DNA from 2 places in the Microbacterium sp. SORGH_AS_0888 genome. Region 1 is predicted to be linked to the other one. Evidence: riboswitches for the same ligand, from Rfam matches in the RefSeq annotation. Region 1 holds a riboswitch; the other holds the start of a gene.
What was found. A riboswitch is a leader RNA that binds a small molecule or an ion and turns the genes downstream of it on or off. The one in region 1 is predicted to bind glycine.
Positions count from the first base shown of each region.

Region 2: linked by a shared signal. The riboswitch ahead of glyA (serine hydroxymethyltransferase) and the one ahead of gcvT (glycine cleavage system aminomethyltransferase GcvT) in region 1 are both predicted to bind glycine.

Region 1 covers NZ_JAUTAZ010000001.1:303,966-307,641, reverse strand. Annotated here, with positions in the region: gene gcvH (glycine cleavage system protein GcvH) at 1-87, opposite strand, end outside; gene gcvT (glycine cleavage system aminomethyltransferase GcvT) at 84-1,181, opposite strand; glycine riboswitch at 1,325-1,421, opposite strand; gene QE381_RS01455 (MarP family serine protease) at 1,512-2,693, opposite strand; gene QE381_RS01450 (NUDIX domain-containing protein) at 2,798-3,550, shown strand; gene nadA (quinolinate synthase NadA) at 3,547-3,676, shown strand, end outside.
Region 2 covers NZ_JAUTAZ010000001.1:3,108,754-3,112,429, reverse strand. Annotated here, with positions in the region: gene glyA (serine hydroxymethyltransferase) at 1-1,151, opposite strand, end outside; glycine riboswitch at 1,293-1,390, opposite strand; gene betA (choline dehydrogenase) at 1,725-3,434, shown strand; gene QE381_RS15110 (aldehyde dehydrogenase family protein) at 3,431-3,676, shown strand, end outside.

The DNA of each region.
Region 1 (3,676 bases):
GGTGATCCCGAAGGTCACGACGGCGCCGTCGACGGCGACCCACTCGTGCTCGGGCGTGTAGCGCAGGGTGTCCAGGTCGACGGTCATTTCTTCCTCCGGTAAAAGGGCAGTGCGGTGACGGTGGCGGGCAGGTGGACGCCGCGGATGTCGATTCCGACCCTCGTGCCGGGTGCGGCGGACGCCGGCTCGAGGTAGGCCATCGCGATCGGATGGCCGAGCGTGGGGCTGAGCGCGCCGCTCGTGACCTCGCCGACGACGGCGCCGTCGAGATCGCGCACGGCATAGCCGGCACGGCCGGCGCGCCGACCGTCGGAGACGAGGCCCACGAGCACCGGGGCGTGCGGGTCCGCCGCGGCCGCGTCGCCGCCGACCACGTGCGCCAGGCCCGCCTGTGACGCACGTACGGCGCGGGTGAGCTCGTGGCCGTAGAGGGGCATCCCGGCCTCGAGGCGCAGTGTGTCGCGTGCAGCGAGTCCCGCGGGGACGAGTCCGAGCGGGGTGCCCGCGGCGAGGATGCCGTCCCAGAGGTCTTCGGCACGTGTGACGGGAACGAGCAGTTCGAAGCCGTCCTCGCCCGTGTAGCCCGTGCGGGCGATGAGCACGCGCGCGTCGAGGAAGGTCGCTCGCGCGCTGCGGAACGACCGGAGCTCGCCGAGGGCCCCCTCGACGGCCAGCCCCGTCACGAGGGAGAGGATCTGGGCCGCCCGCGGCCCCTGCAGAGCCACGAGCGCCATCCGATCGGAGACGTCTTCGACGTCGGCGTCCGGTGCGGACGGGACCGAGGCGAGCGCTCGTCCCACGGCGTCGCGGTTGCCGGCGTTCGCGATCACGAGGTAGTCGTCGGCGCCGGTCCGGTACAGGATGACGTCGTCGACGATGCCTCCGTCGTCGGCGAGCACCAGGGCGTAGCGCGCGAGGTGCTCGCCCATGCCCCCGGCGCGGCCGCCGAGCACGCGGTCGAGGAGGCCGACGGCTCCCGCCCCCGTGACGCGGAACTCCGCCATGTGCGAGACGTCGAACAGGCCGGCGGCCTCGCGCACGGCCCGATGCTCCGCGAGCTCGGATCCGTAGCGCAACGGCAGCTGCCAGCCGCCGAAATCGGTGAAGACGGCGCCGAGCGCTTCGTGCCGCGCGAACAGCACGGTGCGTCCCGGCGGGTGGGTGGAGCGGGGTTCTGACATGAGTTCTCCCGGATCGGGTGGGCGCGTGAGCGCCCGCTGAACTCCCCCTCTGTCATGGGCCTGAGAGCTTCGCTGCCGGTCGTGGGTGACGATCGGCGGCTTTCACCGTCGGCGGATCCCGCAGGATCGCTTTCCAGAGTGGCCCGACCGCGGCGGTACGCGTACCTGAGAGATTGGCGGGGAGGCTTGCTCCTTCGGTGCTCGGCGCGACGTCTGCCGAGGCTCTCCCGCAACGGTCACAGGGCCGGTGTGGACTTGTGGCGCCAGCATAGCGGTCGGATGTCGCGACACGCCCTTCGGCTCCGAGGTCGGCGTGGCGTCCCGCCCGCGTCAGCGCGCGCAGGCCCCCGTCGCGACGGGCGACGCAAGGCCGGCGGCCTGCGCGGCGACGGGCTGGAGCTCGTTCACCGTCATGGCGTAACCGACCTGCGAGCCGTCGTCGGCGCGGGCGAAGACGACACCGGCGACCTCGCCGGCCGCCGTGAGCAGCGGCCCGCCGGAGTTGCCCGGCTCGACGGTGGCCTGGAGCGCGTAGATCTCGCGGGGCGCGGTGCCGCTGTCGTAGATGTCCGGCACCTGAGCGACGCCGACCGAGCGCACGACCGCCTCGCGGCTCGTGAACGGCCCGCCGTAGGGGTACCCGTCGAACACGGCGGCCGCACCGCGGGACAGCACATCCGACAGCGCGAGCGGGGGCGCGCCGTGCACGTCGACGGCGATGACGGCGAGGTCGTCGACCGGATCGAAGTAGACGACCTTGCCGTCCGCCGCAGCGCGTCCGGGCAGCTCCACGACCGGGTCGTCGACGCCCGCCACGACATGCGCGTTCGTCACGACGCGGTCGGGCGCCACGACGAAGCCGCTCCCGGTGAGGTTCTGCCCGCACGACGGGGCGGCGCCCGAGACGCGGGCGACCGACTGAGCGGCGGCGTCGAGCGCAGGGTCCTGGAGATCGACCGGTGGCGCCGTCTCGGGCGCGGGCCCGAGCTCGATGAGCTGCCCGAGCCTGGGCAGGCCGTCCGTGAGCACGGCCTGACGCACCTGGGCGATCGCGGCGGTGACCGGCGTGGGGGTGATCGACTCGATCGTGCCCAGCACCCGCGACGAGGCGACGGCCGCGGACACGGTCGGGATCCCCGCGACGGCGACGCTCTGTGCGACGAGTGAGATCGACAGCGCCGTCAGGACGAGGCTCAGCGCGGCGCCGAGGATGCGATCGAGGGGCTTCAGATGGAGCCGGTCGGTGCGGCGCCGCACGGCCGCTCCGATCGCCGATCCCACGGCCGTGCCGACGACGAGGAGCGCGGCACCCGTGGCGAGCACGACCGTGCCCCGCCATTCGGGCGACGGGACGAGCGGCCCGACGACGGGCATCAGCCACCACGCGGCGATACCGCCGGCGACGAGTCCGATGAGCGCGCCGAGGCTCGCGATGAGGCCGCGCGCGGCGCCACCGACGACCGCCAGCACGAGGAGCGCCACCAGGACGACATCGATCACGATCGCGAGCATGCCTCCCCTTTCCGCCCGCCAGCGTAGAGGGAACCGCTGACAGGGTGCTGGAGTTGCGGTTCGAGTCACCCTGACATTAAGATCGACACCGAGTTAGAGTCACCATGACCAGAACCAGTGCACCCGCCTCGACGACCCGCGACGCGACCGACGCCGCGCGAGTCGCCGTCTCCACGGTCATCTTCAGCCTCCGGCGTGATCCCGGCGACGACTGCCCCCGGCTCGTCCTTCCGCTCGTGCGCCGCACGCGTGACCCGTTCAAAGACCTGTGGGCCCTTCCCGGCGGGTGGCTCGATGCCGCGGAGGGTCTGGAGGACGCCGCCTCGCGCACGCTCGAGGAGACCACGGCGCTCACGCCCAGCTACCTCGAGCAGCTCTATGCGTTCGGCGACGTCGACCGCTCCCCCACCCGCGTCGTCTCGATCGTGTACTGGGCGCTCCTGCGGGCAGAGGAGGTCGACAGCCAGGTGGCCAGCCACGCCGCCGCGGGGACCGCGCCGGAGAACGTGCGCTGGTTCGCCGCATCCGACCTGCCGCCCCTCGCGTTCGACCACGATCAGATCGTCGGCTACGCGCTGTGGCGGCTGCGCAACAAGGCCGGCTACAGCCGGATCGCGCACGGGCTGCTCGCCGAGGACTTCACCCTGAGCGAGCTCCGCGAGGTCTACGAGGCGATCCTGGACCGGCGGCTGGACCCGGCGAACTTCCGACGCCAGGCCGAGGCATCCGGAACCCTCATCCCCACCGACCGCTTCCGCACCGGCAGTCATCGGCCGGCACGGCTGTACCGATACGACCAGGATGTCGAGCTCGCCGATCGCGGCCCGCTCGGCGTCCGAGAATCGAGGACGAGATGACCACGACACCCCTCACGCTCCAGCCCGGGCCGATCGATCCCTCCGTTGACCACGAGATCCAGGCGATCGTCGCCGGCGCGACGGGCGGCACGACCTGCACGACCGATCTCGCCGCCGGGCCGTGGA
Region 2 (3,676 bases), 2.8 Mb from region 1:
GCGGGTGTGCCGATCCGCAGCCCCGACGTCACCATCGGCGGGCGGGGGTCGTTCGGCACGGCGTTCCGGTTCACCGTGATCCCGACCTCGTGCAGCCGGTCCTCGGCCTGCCTCCCATCGAGCGCAGAGGCCACCAGATCGACGATCAGCAGGTGCACGTCCGTGCCGCCGGTGAGCACGCGCACGCCCTCTGCGGCGACGTCCGGCTGAGTGAGACGGCTCGCGATGATCTGCGCGCCGCGAAGCGTGCGGCGCTGACGGGCGGCGAACTCCTCCCCCGCCGCGATCCCGAACGAGACCGCCTTGGCCGCGATGACGTGCTCGAGCGGCCCGCCCTGCAGGCCGGGGAACACCGCGCGGTCGATGCGCTTGGCGATGTCGGGATCGTCCGTCAGGATGACGCCGCCACGCGGCCCGCCGAGGGTCTTGTGCGTCGTCGAGGTCGTCACATGCGCGTACGGCAGCGGGCTCGGGTGCACGCCCGCGGCGACGAGGCCGGCGAAGTGCGCCATGTCGACCCACAGGTAGACGCCGACCTCGTCGGCGATCTCACGGAAACGCGCGAAGTCGAGGTGGCGAGGGTACGCCGACCACCCGGCGATGATGAGCCTCGGCCGCCTGTCGCGCGCGAGCGCGGCGACCTCGGCCATGTCGATGTAGCCGTCGGCGCCCACGTGATACGCGACGGCGTCGAAGGCCTTCCCGCTGTAGCTCAGCCGCATCCCGTGCGTGAGGTGCCCGCCGTGGGCGAGATCGAGACCGAGGATCGTGTCGCCGTGCTCGAGCAGGCCGAACAGCACGGCCGCGTTCGCCTGTGCGCCCGAATGCGGCTGCACGTTGGCGTAGGCGGCGCCGAACACCCGGCACACGCGCTCGATCGCGAGACGCTCGATCACGTCGATGTGCTCGCAGCCGCCGTAGTACCGGCGGCCGGGGTATCCCTCCGCGTACTTGTTCGTGGCGACCGAGCCCTGGGCCTCCATCACCGCGAGCGGGGCGAAGTTCTCGGACGCGATCATCTCCAGGGTCGTGCGCTGACGTTCGCGCTCCGCGTCGAGGGCGGCGGCGATCTCCGGATCGATGTCTGCGAGCGGAGCGGTGAGGAGGGCAGCGGCGCGCGACGCCGCAGGACGGACGGTCTCAGTGGGCATGGTGGGAGGCTCCCTGTCGGTACCGCGCGGGCGCGCGGCGGTCGGATGGGTCACCTCCCCGCTCTGTCATCGGGCCTGAGAGCTTCACCGCGGATGGCGGCTTGCACCGTGGGCGCAGGCGTGCCTGCTTTCCAGAGTCGCCTCGCCCCCACGGTCTTGGGCCTGAGAGATTGTGCGGGGAGGGCTTGCTCCTTCGGCGCCGCGTCCGCGTGGGACACGGGCTCTCCCGCGGGGGTTCGATCGGCGTGTGGAGTTGTCGTGTGGGGCACGCTAAGGGGTCCGGACCCCGCTCGTCAAACGCGGGATGCCGGGTGTTTCCCCCCGGTGAAATCCCGGTTCCGGACGTTGTCGCGGTCTTGACAGAGGTGACCTGACGCATCACAATCCGCAACGCGATTCATGATACGCAACAGTCCGGCCGCGCACAGCCGTTCCGGGCGCCGCGTAACAGCCGTGTAAAAACTGCGTCACGCTCGCTCGCGAAACCTGGTTCGCGACGGATGGCGCCCTTAGTGTGTTGCGCAGATCGCACAGACGTTTCCTTCAGCGCAACACCCGAACCCCGAGGATGCCATGAGCCGTTCCGCACGCACCCGCCGCCCCGCACCGAAGAGCTACGACTACGTGGTCGTCGGCGGCGGCAGCGCGGGCAGCGTCGTGGCGCGGCGGCTCTCGGACGATCCCGCCGCGCGCGTGCTCGTCCTCGAGGCGGGACGCAGCGACTGGCCGTGGGATCTGTTCATCCAGATGCCGGCCGCGCTCACCTTCCCCAGCGGCCACGCCCTCTACGACTGGAAGTACGAGTCCGAGCCCGAGCCCCACATGCACGGCCGCCGCATCGCCCATGCCCGGGGCAAGGTGCTCGGCGGCTCGTCCTCGATCAACGGCATGATCTTCCAGCGCGGCAACCCGCTCGACTACGAGCGCTGGGGCGAGCTGCCGGGGATGCAGGACTGGGACTGGGCGCACTGCCTGCCCTACTTCAAACGGATGGAGAACGCGCTCGCCGCGTCGATCGGCGACCCCTACCGTGGTCACCACGGACCGCTCGAGCTCGAGAAGGGCCCCGCCACCAACCCCCTCTTCCAGGCGTTCTTCGCCGCGGCCGAGCAGGCCGGCTACCCCCGCACGGAGGACGTCAACGGGTTCCGGCAGGAGGGCTTCGGCCCCTTCGACCGCAACGTGCGCCACGGCCGGCGCCTCTCGGCATCCCGCGCCTACCTCCGTCCGGTCTGGCGCTCGCGCCCCAACCTGACCGTGAAGACCCGGGCGCTGGCCACGCGGATCCTCTTCGAGGGCACGCGCGCCGTCGGCGTCGAGTACCGACGGAACGGGCGCACGCACACGGTGCGAGCGAATGAGGTCGTCCTCGCCGGGGGATCCATCAACACCCCCCAACTGCTCCAGCTGTCGGGGGTCGGTCCGTCCGAGCTGCTCACCTCGCTCGGGATCCCCGTCGTCGTCGACCTCCCCGGGGTCGGCGAGAACCTCCAGGACCACCTCGAGGTGTACATCCAGCACGAGGCGACGCAGCCCGTCTCCATGCAGCCGTACCTCCGACCGCTGAGCATGCCGATGACCGGCCTGAAGTGGCTTCTGGGCCGCACGGGCCCCGCCGCGACGAACCACTTCGAAGGCGGCGGCTTCGTCCGCTCCAACGACGACGTGCGCTGGCCCAACCTCATGTTCCACTTCCTGCCCGTCGCGGTGCGCTACGACGGGCAGATCGCGGATGTCGCCCACGGCTATCAGGTGCACGTCGGACCGATGTACGCCGACACGATCGGACGCCTGCGCATCCGCTCGACCGACCCGACCGAGCACCCCGAGCTCGTCTTCAACTACCTCAGCACCGAGAACGACCGGCGTGAGTGGGTCGAGGCCGTGCGCGTGGCGCGCGACATCCTCTCCCAGCCGGCCATGGCGCCGTTCAACGGGGGCGAGATCGCTCCGGGCCCCGCGGTCAGCACCGACGAGGAGATCCTCGACTGGGTGGGCCGCGAGGCCGAGACGGCCCTGCACCCGTGCGGCACCGCCAAGCTCGGTCCGGCCGAGGACCCGATGGCGGTCACCGACCCGCGCACGATGGGCGTGCACGGCACCACCGGGCTTCGCGTCGTGGACGCCTCCGTCATGCCGTTCGTGACCAACGCCAACATCTACGCGCCCACGATGATGATCGCCGAGAAGGCCGCCGATCTCATCCGCGGCGTGCCGCCGCTCCCGGCAGAGGACGTGCCGTACTACGTCGCCCAGGGCCCGGCGAAGGCGGCGTCCGCATGAGCTCGTCGCTCTACGTCGCCGGCGAATGGCGCACCCCGCACGCCAGCGCCTCGCGGGAGATCCGCTGCCCCGCCGACGGCACGCTCGTGCGCACCGTGAGCGAGTGCGATGCGCAGGATGCCGCCGACGCCGTCGCGGCGGCGTCGACCGCCTGGCGCTCAGGAGCATGGAGCGAGACGCCCGAGCGCGAGCGGGGGCGCCTGCTGGAACGCGCGGCGGATCTGATCGAGCGCGATCTCGAG